Regions from separate parts of the Rhodococcus sp. Q1 genome, predicted to be linked through region 1. Evidence: riboswitches for the same ligand, from Rfam matches in the RefSeq annotation. Region 1 holds a riboswitch; each other region holds the start of a gene.

Region 1 (5,411 bases):
GGTCGGCAGCAGCTCGCGGGCGCGGGCTCGGGCGTCGGATCGTCGCACACCCTGCACCTCGAGGCCCAGGGTGCAGTTGTCGAGCACCGTCCGCCACGGGAACAGCAGGTCCTTCTGCGGCATCAGCGCGACCCGTCCGGGCGCGGCGGGAAAGTCGCCGATGAGAACCTCACCGGCGTCGGGCTGTTCGAGTCCCGCGACGATCGAGAACAGTGTCGACTTGCCGCACCCGCTCGGTCCGATGAAGGACACGAATTCGCCCGGCGCGACGGAACAGTCGATGCCGTCGATCACCGCCCGGTCGCCGTACGCCTTGTGGACCGACGCCACCGTCACTGCACTCATGTCGCATCCTTCGTGAGCGCCCACGGCGCGACCAGCCGTTCGACGACGTACGTCAGCGCGTACAGCGTGAGCGACAGGACGGCGGTGACCGCCACCGCCGCGAGCACGAGATCGGTTCGGAACGAGTTCTTCTGGGCGCTCATGTAGATGCCCAGACCGGATGTCGCGCCGACGTATTCGGCGAAGACCGCACCGACCACCGCGTAGGTGATGCCGATCCGCAGGGCGGTGAAGAAGCGGGGGAGTGCGCCGGGCAGGCGCACGTAACGGAACTGCTGCCACCGCGACGCACCCATGCTGCGCAGCAACGCTCCCGCCTCCCGGTCGGCCGCCGCGAATCCTTCGAGAAGACCGATGGCGACGGGGAAGAACGTCACCAGCGCGATGACGAGGATCTTCGGCAACAACCCGAAACCGAACCAGATGATCATCAACGGCGCGATCGCGATGATCGGCAGGGTCTGCGACACCACGAACAACGGCACGAAGGCCTGTCGCAACCACGGTGAGAAGTCCACCGCGATCGCGAGAGCCCACGCGAGTGCCAGTGACACGGCGAACCCGACGAGGGTCACCTGCAGCGTGGACCAGGCGTGCCCGGCGATGTCGACGCGATGCACCCACCCCTGCGTGAGAACGCGTGCGGGGGAGGGCAACACCTGCGGGCGGATACCGCTCACCACGACGTACGTCTGCCAGATCCCGACCAGCACCCCGGCGACGAGTACGGCGGGAACGAATCGACGTGCGCGGCCCGTGTTATCGGTCTTCGAGATAGTCATCGGTGACATAGGTCGACCAATCAGGCTCGGTCGTCAACGGGCTGCCGTCGGGTCCGGACAGCAGGCCGTTCTCGTAGAGAAACCGGGCGTAGCCCGACCATTTCCCGGCGTCGAGGACCCCGACGGCACCGGAGGCGTCGCGCATGTACTCGGCGGCGAGCATGCGCTGACTCTCGTAGACGAGTTCCTCGTCGGGGAAGGCACCCGGATTCGCGTCGATCAGGGCGCGTGCCCCGCGATCGGGGTCGTCGGCCGCGATCCGGTAACCCTGGTCCAGAGCCTGCACGAAAGCGCGGGCCTGCTCCGGGTTCTCCGCCATCCAGTCCTCGTTGCCGTCGACGACGATCGCATACGCGTCCGGGAAGCCGTAGTCGGTGAAGCGGAAGTACCGCATCGGCAGGCCGCGGTGCTCTGCCTCGAGACCCTCCCATGCCAGGTACGACACGGTGAAGTCCGCGGTGGACGAGTAGACCGCCTCGTACGAGGACGTTCCGAGCGTCACGTTCTCGAACTCCCCGCGGCCGCCGTCGTTGCGGATCACCTCGGCGAGCATCTCGTCCTCACCGGGGTTCGCGAAGCCCGCGAAGGTCTTGTCGTCGAGATCGGCCGGCCGCGTGATCTCGGCATTGTCGGCCCGCACGGCGATTCCCGTCGCCCAGTGCTGCAGAGGTGCGAGGACCGCGACGGTCCGCGACCCGGCGGCCCTGGCGATGGTGGAGCCGGCGTGCGTGGAGATCCCGAACTCGGCGCTCCCGGCGTCGACGAGGGTGTCGGGCGTCGCATTGTTGTACGGCAGGATCTCGACGTCGAGGCCTGCATCGGTGAACAGCCCCTCCTGCTGCGCCACGTACAGGCCGGTGTGGTTGGTGTTGGGCGTCCAGTCCAACGCGAATCGGATGGTGTCGCTCCCGGAATCGGACGAGCACCCGGTGACCGCGGAGAGTGCGGCGACGAGGGTGAGCAGTCCGGCGAGAGTCCGCCGCGCGTTCACTGCGCGGAGCGGGAGCGGAACGATATGGGGGCAGGCACGGTCATGTCGGGACATCCCTTCGTCAGCATTACCTGATCAGGTTCGACGGGTGTGATCTCAGCCCCGCTCGTGCGGAGCACCCCGTGTCACGGGCGACCCTAGCACTGCGGCTCCCACACGCACCTCCGGGGCGGCGTCGGTCCGCGTACGACTACGCGACGCGAGGATGGCGAAGGGTCCGTCGGTGAACCCCGACGGACCCCTTCTTCCGCTGTTTCCCGTGGAGCAGACCCCGCTCGACGGTATTCGGGCGTACGAACCGCTTCGGCGGTGTTCGATGCACACGAACCGAGCGGGGGGTGCGTGCATCGATGGGAGCCGTAGAAGCTGCTGCGGTGATCGGAAGTGCCCTGACGGCACCGATGGTGTCAGGACCGGCACCGGCGTCGCGTGCCTCTCGTAGGTCGGACTCGGACAGACACTGCACGACCAGTACGAGCTGTGGCACCACGAACTTCCCGATCCCGCGCAGCCGAGGCGGAAAGTGTTGTGCGGCGGACATTCTCTCGGCGGTTTCATCGCCGGCTACTTCGCGGAACGGGACTTCGACGGAGATCGGTCTCGACGGCGTTCCCCGGTCTGTTCGGTGACGTACCCAAGGCGTCGCCGGAGGTCTTCGCAGATCCGGGAAGCGTCCACCGGTGGCTCGACTACGACGAGGTGGGCACAGCGGCGTCGTCACCCCGACGAAACGCGGTGCACCGATCGGGGGGGAGCGAGGTGACGTCGATTGCGGAGCCGGCGCGGAATCACACCGCCCGAGCCGGTGCCGCAGGCACCGGCCGACTACGCGGCCGGGTGAGGTGCGATCAGGCGCCGCGTGCGGAGAAGAGTGAGGTGTAGTCGTGCGGGCCGCTCACCTCGGCGACAGCGGTGACGGCTTCGATCTCGGCGTCGGCTTCCGGAGTGGTGGGCGCGAGGAAGAGAGGGTTGTCGAATTCTTTGTTCTGGCTCATGGCCGTCCTTTCGGGTGCGGTCGGGGAGACCCCGGCCGTGGGGCAATGCGAAGAAGAGGGGCCGCGGTACACGCGGCGGGGAACTCTCACGTCCGGTCCGGAACCTTCGGGCACCGAGGTGCGAGGTTGCTCATCCCATGCGAGCCGAACGATGCTCCCACCCTACACCAGAAGCTTCGCGCGACGTTTGATCGGCGAGTTGCGTGGGAAGACACTCGGCATGGCTACCTACAGAGTGATCGATCCGACCGGTAACGTCGTGGACACCAAGGAAATCGAGAGCGCGGACGACGCTCACGCCTGGTTCGTCGACCAGCGCGCCGACAACAGTGAACTCGGCTGGCGCATGGAGGCGCAGAACGAACAGGACGGTACCTGGCACTTCTTCGACGACACCGAAGGCACCTCGAAATAGAGCCCACACGCACGCGGTGCCGGTAGTCGCAACTACCGGCACCGCGTGTATCGGGGACTACTTCTTGAAAGCGTCCTTGACGTGCTCGGCGGCATCCGAGACCTTGTCGCCGGCCTGCTTCAACCCGCTGGAGGTCTGGTCGCCGCGACCCTCGGCTTCGAGATCACGATCACCGGTTGCCTGACCGGTGTTCTCCTTGATCTTGCCGCCTGCTTCTTCTGCCTTGTGCTTTGCCTTGTCGACGAAGTCGGCCATGGGTCCTCCTATGTCATCGAACGTTGCCCTTACGGAGTACCCGACTCGAACCGAGCGAAACCGAACACGGCGTACTCGTCCGTGTCAGACTTCGACGACAGACAGCCAGGAGGAGATCGATGTCGCATCCCACCAACCCCGGGCCCGAGGGCGACGACCCGATCGGTGACGCCCCGGACGCCGACCCCGAACTCGTCCGCGACGGTCCCGTGCAGCACCGTCGATCCGCGGGGGCGGTGATCGCCACCGTCGCGGTGGTCGTCGTGATCGTCGTGCTGCTCGTCGTCCTTCTCTGAGCGCGGCGAGGGATCACAACCAGTCCCGCTTCTTGAACAGCACGTACAACGCGATCGCCGACACCGTGATGATCGCGACTCCGGTGAGCATGCCCCACCACTCGCCGAAGCCGGGATAGGGCACGTTCATGCCGTACCAACCGGTCACAGCGGTGGGGACCGCGATGATCGCGGCCCATCCCGTCAGTTTCTTCATCACGATGTTCAGACGGGCGTCCTGCAGCGACAGGTTCGTCTCGAAGACGGTGTTCACCATCTCGCGGAGCGACTCGGTCCACTCCGCCGCCCGCATCACGTGGTCGTACAGGTCGTTGTACGAGCTGTCGAGTTCGGGGTGACGGTTGTTCTCGGCGCGGGTGCGCATGACCGCGTTGATGATCTCGCGCATCGGCAGCACCACTCGCCGAAGTTGCACGAGTTCCTTGCGGAGACGGTAGACGCGACGCTGGATGTACCGAGTGGACGCCTGATCCTCGAAGAGGCAGTCCTCGAGGTCCTCCGCGGCGTCGTCGAGTTCCTGAATGGTCTCGAACTGCCCGTCGACGACCGTGTCGAGCAGGCCGTGCACCAGCGCCCCGGGCCCGTACTGGAGCAGGTCCGAGTTCTCGTCCCACCGGCGCACCACCTCGTCGATGTCGAACGGGCTGCCGCGCCGTACCGTCACGACACCCCGGGGCAGGACGAACGCGGAGATGCGGGTGGTGTGCAACCGGGACTCGTGGGCCTGATCCTCGTCCTCGGAATCCGGAGAGAGGTGTGTCGCGTAGACGGTGAGGAAGGTGTGCGTGGCGTAGCGGGTGGCCTTGGTCCGTTCTCCCTGCGCGAGCGAATCCTCGACCGCATACGGGTCGAGGTTCCATTCCTCGGCGAGTTCGAGCAGGTCCGCGTGCTCGGGGTTCCACAGGTCCACCCACACGAGGGCGTCGGCGTCGGCAAGATGATCCGACACCGCGGAGAGGGGAAAGCCCTCGTCGACGAGTTTCCCGTCGGTCCATCGCCGGGTCCGGATAGGTCTGTCGTTTCGGTCCGTCACCTCGGCAGTGTCCCCGAATCCTGCGGGGTTCACACCACGGGACGATCTTCGTCCTCGGCGAGTCGTACCGCGCGTTCCAGGAACTGCGCGTCGACCCGTGCCCAATCGTCCGGCCACCGGTCCTCCTGCATCCGTCGGTGGAGCGCCCGGAGAGTGCGGGTCGCTCGTGGGCCGCCGTCGACGAGATAGCGCACCATCCCGCGCGACGCGCACTCCGCAGCCACCATGGCGAGCGTGCGTTCGGCCTCCTGCGTGCGTCCGTCGGCGTTCAGGCAGCAGACGAGCAGCCTGATGGCCTG
Region 2 (5,411 bases), on a different contig from region 1:
ATCTCCCGATCCGGGGCACCTGTGGATCGATCGCGGGGTTGGGGACAAACTCTGTTGGGAGGCCGTTGACGCGCCGAACCGGGGTTCGCGCGTGCTACAGCGGCGGCGAACCCCGGTTCGGCGCGTTCCTCGCTTCCTCGAAGACGATGTCCCCGAGGAGGGTGCACTGCTCCACCGCGGAAGGCGGCTGCATGTTTGGGGATCATGACGCCCCTCGCCGGGATGGGTAGTGGTGAATCCATGGCACTCCCGGTGGGGACGTCGAGAGGGAACGGCAGTCGTGTGTCGGACGCCGAACGTCCGTCGACCCTGTTCGCGCGCCGAACCGGGGTTCGCTGCCGTAACACGCGGGGCGAGCCCCGGTTCACCGCGTCAACGACCGGTCCGTGAACGACCCTCTGTTGTGAGCCAGATCACCAGGGCTGAAGCAGCTGTCCGTTTCCGCAGGTCACCAGGCAATAACGCGCTGTTCGCCGCGGGGTCTGGGTCTCGATGTGATCCAGAAGCCATGGAGTCGTGGAAACACAATCGCTACCGTTGATGGCGATCGAGTGCCCGAAACGGGCGAATGGAAGTGAGAGATCATGGGCAGTTCTCCAGCCCCTGAGCGAACAGCCGAATATCCCAGACCTTCGCACACCCTCCTTCATCTCACCGATACGCACCTCGTCGGTGGAGACGAACTCCTCTACGGCACCGTCGACGCCGACACCCGCCTCGGGCTGATCCTCGAGGACATCCGTGCGTCACAGGTCCGTCCCGACGCCCTGGTGTTCACCGGCGACCTCACCGATCGCGGTCAACCCGACGCCTACCGCAAGCTCCGCAAGCTCGTCGAGCCGCTGGCGGCGACGCTCGGTGCCGACATCGTCTGGGCCATGGGTAACCACGACGACCGGGCCGTTTTCCGAGAAGAGCTCCTCGACGAAGCGCCCGCCGGCGCGCCCATCGACGAAGTCCACAGGGTCGGCGGACTGCGGATCATCACGCTCGATACTTCGGTTCCGGGCCATCACCACGGCGAGGTCTCTGCCGAGCAGCTCGCCTGGCTGGCCGACGAGCTCTCGACACCCGCGCCGTTCGGTACCGTTCTCGCACTGCATCATCCGCCGGTGCCCAGTGTCTTCGACATGGCCGTGCTCGTCGAACTCCGCGACCAGGCCGGTCTCGCCGAGGTGCTGCGCGGCACCGATGTGCGTGCCATCCTCGGTGGCCACCTGCACTACTCGACCTCGGCGACGTTCGCGGGCATCCCGGTGTCGGTTGCCTCGTCGACCTGTTACACGCAGGATCTGAACGTTCCGGTCGGGTCGCAGCGTGGGCACGACGGCGCGCAGGGCTTCAACCTCGTGCACGTCTATCCCGACACGATCGTGCATTCGGTGGTGCCCAGCGGAAGTTACGCCACCGCCGGGCAGCCCCACACGGCCCAGGATGCGGCGCGACGTCTGGCCGAAGCCGGCATTCGCATCCCCGAGAACCCCGACCTCACCGTTCGCGTCTAGTCGATGTCCGGTCGACCCGGGTAGTCGGTTTCCCAGGGCGCCGGAATCGGGTAGTACCGCTCGAGGAACTGCGTGACTTTCGCCGTCCGCAACTCCAGGTCGACTTCCGGCGTACTGCCGTCGTTCAGGCAGAACAGGTCGAGGTTGCGCCGAGCGAGGATCGTGTCCAGCCGTCGCAGTCCGGTCTTCGCCGTGGTGTCGACGTATGCCACCTTCGCCGTCGTCTGCTGTACCGCACGGCCGGTCAGCAGTGTGTAGTAGTGGTAGAAGGAATTCGTCACCGAGATGTTGTCGGCAGCCCGGAACGGGCTCGCTGCCGTCGCCGCGAACTCGTCCGCGAACTCCTGTTCCATCTCCGCCATGATCGACCTGCGAAGCGGGACCGGCGTGTGCTCGAGGTGCCGGGTGATGGTGACCCCGAATCGGTCCTGCAGCAGCGTCCGGTTCAGGCGGGCGGAGTTCTCGAAACCGCTGCGCGACGAGTGGTTTCGACCGAGACCGATCCGCACGTCGCACTCGATGAACTTGCCGACGCCGCCGCCGGAGAAGAACAGGCTCGGGCTCACCCGGCGACCGAAGAACATGTCGTCGTTCGAGTACAGGAAGTGCTCGGACAGCCCCGGGATGTGGTGCAGCTGCGACTCGACCGCCATCGAGTTGTAGGTGGGCAGCGCCGACGGGTCGGCGAAGAACTCCTCGCTGCGGACGAACGTCACGCGCGGATCGTCGGCGAGCCACGCCGGTCGCGGCGAGTCGGTGGCGACGAAGATCCGCCGCACCCACGGTGCGTACATGTGGACCGAACGCAGGGCGTACTTGAGTTCGTCGATCTGCCGGTAGCGCGCCGGCGAGTCGTCACCCTCACCGACGACATAGTTCTGCATGAGCTTCGCGCGCTCGGCCTGGAACGACGTCGACGACCCGTCGACCCAGGAGAACACGAGGTCGATCTCGAACGGGATGTCGCCGGGATGGCGGTCGAACATGCCTTCGATCGTGGGCCACAGCTGCCCGTACCGTTCGACGGTCGTCCGGCGCATCTCGTCGCGCCGTGCGGTCGTGCGGGTCAGAGCATTCGGGCGAGGCATGATCACTTCGTCGTCGGTGTAGGTCCACAGCTCGATGTCCACGCCGTTCGACGCGCCGTACCGCAGCCCGCTGGTCAGCTCGACCCGCGGGCGGAACAGCCGGAACACCCGATCCTTCTTGGCGGGCGACAGGTGTCCGTCCGCGACGAGGGTCGAGCGACGCTTCGAACCGACGGCCTTCGAGTAGAAGGGTTCGTCGGAGCATCCCTCGGCGAGAGCGGCACGCAGCCTCTTGCGATCGGACCGGTCGATCGCCAGGATCGGACGTTCGCTGTCGTCGCGCACCAGCAGGTAGTCGATGCGCGCCCGGTCGAGCACGCGGCGCAGGAACAGCACGTCCTCGATCTGCGCTTCGTCCGGCGTGGTGGTGGTGATGGGAATCGCGTAGCGGTCCTCGAACCACACGACGTCCTCGTGGCGCGCGGGTCCGAGGACCGGGGCACGGTCGAGCGGCGGGGCGTCTCCGACCTGCTGCGAAAGGGGGACGTAGGGAGCGTTGTAGGGGGCCGGCGAGTGCGTCGGAATCTCCTTTCACGGGTCGGGTCAGGAAAGGCTCATTTTAACGCCGATCTGAGCTAAGTTCCCGGGTCGGTGATGTGACGATCCGATGAATGCCGACGCCGACGGTCTCGAAGGGGTCGAGATCCCGAGGTGTAACCTGTCCGCAGGACTCGACACGGGGTGCCGGACACGGCTGAGAGAACACCCGTCGAACCTGATCTCGATTATGCGAGCGAAGGGATGCCGAGCCGGCGACAGGCCTGAGGTCTGTCGCCCTCACGCACCCTTCCCGACACAGGGAAGGCACAGAAAGATGTCACTGCAGAACCGGATCGTCCTCGTCACCGGTGCCGGTCGCGGCCTCGGCCACAGCATCGCGCAGGCGTTCGCCGACGAAGGAGCCGCCGTCGTTCTCGATTACCGGCGCAGCGGCGAGAGCGCGCACGAACTGGCCGACAAGATCGGACCCGAGCGTGCCGTCGCTCTGAAGGCCGATGTCACCGACCGCGCCGAGGTCGAGTCGCTGTTCGCGCGGGCCCGCGAGCACTTCGGGCGACCCGTCACCACGGTCGTCAACAACGCCCTGCCCGACTTCTCGTTCAACGGCGACGCCCGCGCCAAGGCCGACGAGATCGGATACGCCGAATTCGGTGCCCAGTTCGATGGGGTCGTCGGTGGTGCCGTCAACGTCATCCAGGCGGCACTGCCGGGCATGCGGGAAGCCGGCGGCGGCAGCGTCGTCAACATCGGCACCAATCTGTTCCAGCATCCGGTGGTCCCGTACCACGACTACACCGCCGCCAAGGCCGCGCTGCTGTCGCTGACCCGCACCTTCGCCGCCGACCTCGGCCCCGACGGGATCCGCGTCAACATGGTCTCCGGTGGTCTACTGCGCACGACCGACGCATCGTCGGCGACGCCGGAGGCGGTGTTCGATCTCATCGCGTCGTCGACGCCGCTGCGGAAGGTCACCACTCCCGAGGATTTCGCGGCCGCGGTGCTGTTCTTCGCATCCGACTGGTCGCGGGCCGTCACCGGGCAGAACCTGGTGGTCGACGGGGGACTGGTGATGAACTGATGCCCGGACCACGCACCCTCCACCTCAACGCCTTCCTCTACGGCGTCGGGCACCACTCTGCGGCATGGCGCCATCCAGGCTCCGCCGCCGAACGCATCGGCGACATCACATATTTCGAGGAGCTTGCCCGCACCGCCGAACGAGGACGCCTCGACGCCGTGTTCTTCGCGGACGGTCACAGCGTCAACCCGAAGTACACGGCGGGCACCACCTGGTTCCTCGAACCCCTCACCGCGCTGGCGGCCATGGCGCGCGCGACCGAGCACATCGGTCTGGTCACCACCGTCTCGGCAAGCTTCTTCACGCCGTTCCACGCGGCACGGATGCTGGCCTCGCTCGACCACATCAGTGGTGGCCGCGTAGGAGCCAACATCGTCACCTCGATGTTCGACGACGAAGCGCGCAACCACGGATTCGACGCGCTCCCGCCGCACGCGGAACGATATGCCCGGGCGGAGGAGTTCATCGAAGTGCTGTGCGCACTGTGGGATTCGTGGGACGATGGCGGTATCCTCGTCGACCGGGCCGGCGGCAGGTTCCTGGACTCCGACGCAATCCGTCCGATCCATCACCGGGGCAAGCACTTCCGCGTCGACGGTCCCCTGACCGTGCCGCGGTGCCCGCAGGGCCGCCCCGTGCTGTTCCAGGCCGGAGCATCGGAGACCGGCCGCAACCTCGCGGCCCGTCACGCCGAGGCCGTCTACTCGGTCGCGTGGGACATGACCGCGGCGCTCGAGTACGCCACCGACCTGCGTGCACGCATCGCCTCCGTCGGCAGGGACGCCGGTTCGGTCGCCATCCTGCCGGGGCTCGTGACCTACGTCGGCCGCACCGAAGACGAAGCGTGGGCGAAGAAGGCGGAACTCGACGCTCTGCTCGACATCGACGCCGCTCTCGCCCAACTCGGAGTCTTCACCGGTCAGGACTACACGCGCCACGATCTCGACGCTCCCGTCGGAGACCTGCCGCCCATCGAGGAGTTCACCGGTCCGCAGGGCCGCTATGCGACGGTGCAGCGCATCATCGAGACACGCCGCCCGACCTTGCGCGAGCTGCTCGGTTACCTCGCAGCGGGTGGTGGCCACGCGACGATGATCGGCACCCCCGAATCCGTCGCCGACAGCATCGAGGAATGGTTCACCGCGGGCGCCTGCGACGGTTTCAACCTGATGTGTCCCGCCTATCCGGATTCCCTCGACGACTTCGTCGACCTCGTGGTCCCGGAACTGCAGCGCCGCG
Region 3 (5,411 bases), on a different contig from region 1:
GGAATCCCGCTTCGACGGCGTGCCGCATCGCGGCGGCCATCAGCGCGGGATCCTTCGCGCGGGTGACGGCGGTGGCGAGCAGGACTGCGTCGCACCCGAGTTCCATCGCGAGCGCGGCGTCGGAGGCGGTTCCGATCCCCGCGTCGAGGATCACCGGCACGCCCGCGGCCTCGACGATCATCTCGATGTGGTGCGGGTTCGAGATACCGAGGCCGGTGCCGATCGGCGAGCCGAGCGGCATCACCGCGGCGCATCCGACATCCTCGAGTCGCCGGGCGAGGACCGGGTCGTCGGTCGTGTACGGCAGGACGACGAACCCGTCGTCGACGAGTTGCTCGGCCGCCGAGACGAGTTCGATGGCGTCGGGCAGCAGTGTCCGTTCGTCGGCGATGACCTCGAGTTTCACCCAGTCGGTCTCCAATGCCTCCCGGCCGAGTTGCGCGGTCAGCACCGCTTCCTTCGCACCACGGCAACCGGCGGTGTTCGGCAGCGGTTCGATACCGAGGCGACGCAGCAGATCGAGGACACCCGTTCCGGAGGCCGCGTCGACGCGGCGCATCGCGACGGTGGTGAGCTCGGTGCCCGACGCGACGAGCGCCTCCTCGAGCACGGCCAGGTTCGCCGCACCACCGGTACCGGTGATCAGCCGCGAGCCGAAGGTGCGGCCGGCGATGGTCAGCTCCGGCAGATCTGCGCCGGGATCGCGTGTGTCAGCCACCTTGGACCGCCGTGAGGATCTCGATGCTCGCACCCCGGGGCACCGGCTCCGACCATCGTCCTCGCGGGCACACGACACCGTCGACGGCGACCGCGATTCCCTTCTCGGGCAGACCGAGCTCGTTCAGCAGCTGCGCCACCGTCGGCGCCGCGTCGTAGTACTTGTCCTCACCGTTGACGGTGATGCCCACGGACACCTCGTTCGTCATCCCACACTCGCTTCCGTAATTCGTCGGGGACAGGCGTATTTCGCATCGGCCAGCGACCGCCCGCCGAGTTCGGCGAGCACCGCGTCGACGGTGAGGGGCGTGAGCAGCACACCGTTGCGACCGTGCCCGGTCGCGGCGACGACACGATCGGAGACCCGGCCGATCAGCGGCAGGTTGTCGGGCGTCATCGGGCGCAGGCCCGCGCTCGCCTCGAGCAGCTCGTACTCGCCGAGCGCCGGAAAGATGATCTCGGCATCGGCGATCAGATCGCGCACACCCGCCACCGTGACCTGCGTGTCGGACGCCTCGTACTGCGTCGCCCCCACCACGAGACCGTCGTGGCGCGGAACCAGGTAGGCGGGACGCCCGTGGACACTCGCGCGCACGGTGCGTTGCGGCGGCGGGGTCGCGCCCGGCCGCACCCGCAGGCGCAGGATCTCGCCCTTGACCGGGCGGACCGGAAGGTCCGGCCACAGACGTGCCGAGGCCACCCCGGCCGCGAGCACCACCTGGTCGTCCGGCAGGTCGGCCGGGTCGTGCACGGCGGCGTCCGAGAAACGCACTCCGGCGCCGGTCGCCGCGACGCGCAGGGCGTCGACGAGCGCACGGTTGTCGACCGACGACTCGGTGGGGGCGAGGAGTCCGAGACGGACCTTCGGACCGAGGGACGGCTCGAACTCCCGGATCTCGGCGCGGGAGAGCAGCCGCATCTCGTGCCCCTGCTCCCCCACCCATTCGGCGACGGTCCGCAGGTCGGCCGCATCGGCCGCATCGAGCGCGACGGTCAGGGACGCCTGGGCGGTGAACACATCGACGCCGGTCTCCGTGCGCAGCGCCTCCGCGAAGCCGGGCCAGCGGTCGAGGGAGGCCGCTCCCAGGGACAGGACGTGGTCTTCACCGGGCCAGCCCTCGGACAGCGGTGCCAGCATTCCTCCGGCCACCCACGAGGCTCCGCTACCAGGATTCGGGTCGTGCACGGTCACGATGTGTCCCGCGCGGGCCGCGCGCCATGCGATCGACAGCCCGATCACTCCGCCACCCACGACGGCCACAGTTGCCATTGGTCCACCTCACTCCCTGCGCCGGCATGATCCGGGTCAGGTCATAACGGTCGGGGCCGGCAGGCCCCCTCTCAGCCCCGCGATCCCCGGGACTCCCGTGTCGTCACTTTCGCTCTAGAGGCTACCGTCTTGTCCGTGACCACCTATCGCGGCAACCATCCCGACCCGCGCGGCCGACTCGCCACCGCCCGGCTGTACCTGTGCACCGACGCCCGCCGGGACACCGGCGACCTCGCACGGTTCGTCGAGGAGGCCCTCGCCGGTGGGGTCGACATCGTCCAGTTGCGCGACAAGGACTCGGCCGGCGAGAAGAAGTTCGGACGGCTCGAGGCACGCGACGAACTCGCGGCCCTCGAGATCATCGGCGAGGCGTGTGCACGCCACGGAGCACTCCTCGCCGTCAACGATCGCGCCGACATCGCGCTCGCAGCGGGCGCCGACATCCTGCATCTCGGTCAGGGCGACCTGCCGGTGCGGCACGCGCGGCAGATCCTCGGCGACGAGATCGTCATCGGCCGGTCGACGTCGAGCCGGGCGCAGGCCGCGCTCGCCGACATCGAGGAGGGCGTCGACTACTTCGCGTCCGGACCGGTGTGGGACACCCCGACCAAGCCGGGCCGTACCGCGGCGGGGCTGGAGGTGACGCGCGAGGTCGCGCAGTCGCAGCCGGCACGACCGTGGTTCGCGATCGGCGGCATCGACCTCGAACGGCTCCCCGAGGTGCTCGACGCCGGTGCCACGCGGGTCGCGGTGGTCCGGGCGATCACGAAGGCAGACGATCCGCGGGCCGCCGCGGCTGCACTGAAAGCGGCTCTGCCGGTCTGAAGACCGGTACGGCAGGGCGCTACAGCCAGCCCAGCACGGCCGAGGGCGACATCGCGAGCGTGCCCTCGGGCAACCGCGCGCGCAGACCGCGATCCGCAGTGACCACGACCGTCACTCCCGGGTCCACCACGGCCGTCGCGGTCGCGGCGAGCCGGGCCAGTTCGTCGTCGCCGCTGCCGTCCGCGGTGTGCACCGGGATCCGGACGTCGTCGATCGTCGCGGCGCGGGCGTGGCCTTCGAGGACCGCCTCGACGCGGGGCACCCAGCCGAACGACCCGTCGGGAAACTCGACGGTGCGGGGCAGCGCCGCGGCGAGGTCGGCGAGCAGGGCGGCGGTCGCACCGGGGCGGTCGCGCCACCACCCGGTGGGGCCACCGGCCCCCAGCACGTTCGCCGTGTCGAGCAGCATGCGCACCGGCGCGGTGCGCAGCGACGGCCATGCCTCGGCGAAACCGCTGTGCAGCGGCATCGTCTCGACGTCCGGTTCCGGCACCCAGCGCAGTTCGGTGCTCTCCTGGTTGAGGCTGGTCACGAGCGTCTCGGCGGCATCGGCGACGACGGTGGTGTAGGTCCACCCACCGGCGAGACCGGAGGTGACGCGTTCGGCACGCACCGTCACCGCCTCGACGTCGATACCCGCCTCTTCGTGCGCTTCCCGCACGGCTGCGTCGACGGTGCTCTCGTGCGAGTCGCGGGCACCACCGGGAAGGGCCCAGGTCCCACCTTGGTGCGACCATGCCGCCCGATGCTGCAGGAGTACCGCGGGCCGACCGTCCGCCAGCGGAGCGCGCAGCAGCAGGCCTGCGGCGCCGTGCCGTCCCCAGCGCTTCCCGCCGTCCGGGCCGGCCGCCCAGCCGTCGCCGTCTCCACGCATAACGTCCGCCTCTCCGATCCGCCTCGCCCGGGCCTGTGCCCGGTACCGGATCCCGCCGTCCGTGGACGGCAACAATACCGCCGGGCTGCTTATATGCTCCCCTCAGACCGCTCGACACGAGGAAGGGAGTGCCCGGTGGACGTGCGGATCACCCCTCCTTTCGCTCCCATCGGGAGCCACGTGCGCGAGACTGCCGGTACGGACGATCCGGACGCCCGTGTCGATCGCTTCCGCGCCCTGCTGCGATCGACCCCGGTCCGGTTGCTGATACTCGGGGCGGTGCTCACCGTGTTGCTCGTGGCCTCGGCCGCGGTGTCCGCGACCACCGTGTCCGGCCGGCAGGCCACCCACGACCGTCTCCTCGTGTCCGTCGAACCGCTCGCGAGCGCGGCCCAGAATCTCTACAGCGCGCTCTCGGTGGCCGACGCGGCCGCCGTGACGGGGTTCATCTCGGGCGGGCTCGAACCGGAGGCGGTGCGGAGTCGCTATATCAGGGCCACCGACGAGGCGGCGGAGTATCTCGTCATCGCTGCGACGGGGCTGACGGACGCCGACCGCGAGACGGCGCACAACCTCACCGAGATCGGGCGCTTGCTGCCCGTCTACACCGGGCTGATCGAGACGGCCCGCACCAACAATCGCACCGGGCATCCGGTCGGTTCCGCCTATCTGGGTGAGGCCTCGCATCTGATGCAGACCGAACTGCTCCCGGCCGCACAGGAACTGCACACGCGCGGTGTCGCTGCCGTCGAGGACACCCAGCGCGACGCGGTACGACCGCCCTGGCTCGCCATCGGACTGCTCCTCGTCACGGTCGCCGCGCTGTGCGCGGCGCACGTCGTGGTGAGCCGCCGCAGTCGTCGCACCTTGAATCCCGGGCTCATCGTCGCGATCGGCGCGACCGGGGCGCTGCTGGGCTGGCTGCTCGTCGCCGGCCTGGCGTCGTCGAGCGCCACCGAACGCGCCATCGAGCGGGGCGCGGCACCGCTCGCCGATCTCACCGAGGGACGGATCCTCGCCCAGCAGTCGCGCACCGCCGAAACCCTGCTGATCGCCCGGCGCGACACCACCGGCGCGTACGACGACACCTTCGGGACCAACATGTCGCGACTCGGCGACATCCTCGACGTGTACGGACGCGAGTCCGCCCTGGAGGCGGGCGCCGACGCGGTCACGGCGGCCCGGTCGGCGCACGAAGCCTGGATCAACTCGCACGCACGCATGGTCGACGCACTCGCGCGCGGTGACTACGCGGCTGCCTCGGTCCTCGCGGTCGGGGCGGGTCCCGGCGAATCCACCGCCCGGTTCGTCGCCCTCGACGAAGCCTTGACGGAAGCGATCGACGGCACCCGCACCGAACTGCGCGACAACGAGTTCCGCGCGTCGCGGACCCTCGCCGGCCTCACACCGATGTCGGTGATCCTGCTGACGGTGGCGCTCGTCGGAGTGTGGGTCGGTCTCCGGCCACGGTTGAAGGAGTACCAGTGAGACAGCGCGTTCTCGTCGCGGGCCTGTGCGTCGTCGCCGCACTCGCCGCCGGGTGCGCGACCGAGCCCCCACCGCGCGCGCCCGGTCTCCAGGGGTCGACGACGTCCGTCCCGCTTCCCGAGAACGCGCGGCTGCTCGAGTCCTCGGTGGCCACGCCGCCCGCTCCCGACTGCGGTGATCCCACCGCATCCCTGCCACCTGATCCGGGCGTGACCGGACCTGCGATCGATCGGATCC

What was found. A riboswitch is a leader RNA that binds a small molecule or an ion and turns the genes downstream of it on or off. The one in region 1 is predicted to bind thiamine pyrophosphate.
Region 2: it holds a riboswitch for thiamine pyrophosphate, as region 1 does, so the genes downstream of both, EQ874_RS21330 (3-oxoacyl-ACP reductase) here and EQ874_RS12515 (ABC transporter substrate-binding protein) in region 1, are expected to answer to the same signal.
Region 3: it holds a riboswitch for thiamine pyrophosphate, as region 1 does, so the genes downstream of both, thiO (glycine oxidase ThiO) here and EQ874_RS12515 (ABC transporter substrate-binding protein) in region 1, are expected to answer to the same signal.

The regions. Positions count from the first base shown of each region.
Region 1 covers NZ_SDMJ01000004.1:58,602-64,012, reverse strand. Annotated here, with positions in the region: gene EQ874_RS12525 (ABC transporter ATP-binding protein) at 1-345, opposite strand, end outside; gene EQ874_RS12520 (ABC transporter permease) at 342-1,127, opposite strand; gene EQ874_RS12515 (ABC transporter substrate-binding protein) at 1,105-2,118, opposite strand; TPP riboswitch at 2,155-2,251, opposite strand; gene EQ874_RS22895 (hypothetical protein) at 2,967-3,113, opposite strand; gene EQ874_RS12505 (hypothetical protein) at 3,334-3,528, shown strand; gene EQ874_RS12500 (CsbD family protein) at 3,586-3,783, opposite strand; gene EQ874_RS22890 (hypothetical protein) at 3,903-4,079, shown strand; gene EQ874_RS12495 (magnesium transporter CorA family protein) at 4,093-5,145, opposite strand; gene EQ874_RS12490 (serine/threonine-protein kinase) at 5,142-5,411, opposite strand, start outside.
Region 2 covers NZ_SDMJ01000011.1:81,936-87,346, reverse strand. Annotated here, with positions in the region: gene EQ874_RS21340 (phosphodiesterase) at 585-1,505, shown strand; gene EQ874_RS21335 (stealth family protein) at 1,502-2,998, opposite strand; TPP riboswitch at 3,261-3,352, shown strand; gene EQ874_RS21330 (3-oxoacyl-ACP reductase) at 3,408-4,172, shown strand; gene EQ874_RS21325 (LLM class flavin-dependent oxidoreductase) at 4,172-5,411, shown strand, end outside.
Region 3 covers NZ_SDMJ01000005.1:253,690-259,100, forward strand. Annotated here, with positions in the region: gene EQ874_RS16920 (thiazole synthase) at 1-718, opposite strand, end outside; gene thiS (sulfur carrier protein ThiS) at 711-926, opposite strand; gene thiO (glycine oxidase ThiO) at 923-1,987, opposite strand; TPP riboswitch at 1,984-2,096, opposite strand; gene thiE (thiamine phosphate synthase) at 2,123-2,812, shown strand; gene EQ874_RS16940 (NUDIX hydrolase) at 2,832-3,686, opposite strand; gene EQ874_RS16945 (hypothetical protein) at 3,867-5,174, shown strand; gene EQ874_RS16950 (glutamate ABC transporter substrate-binding protein) at 5,171-5,411, shown strand, end outside.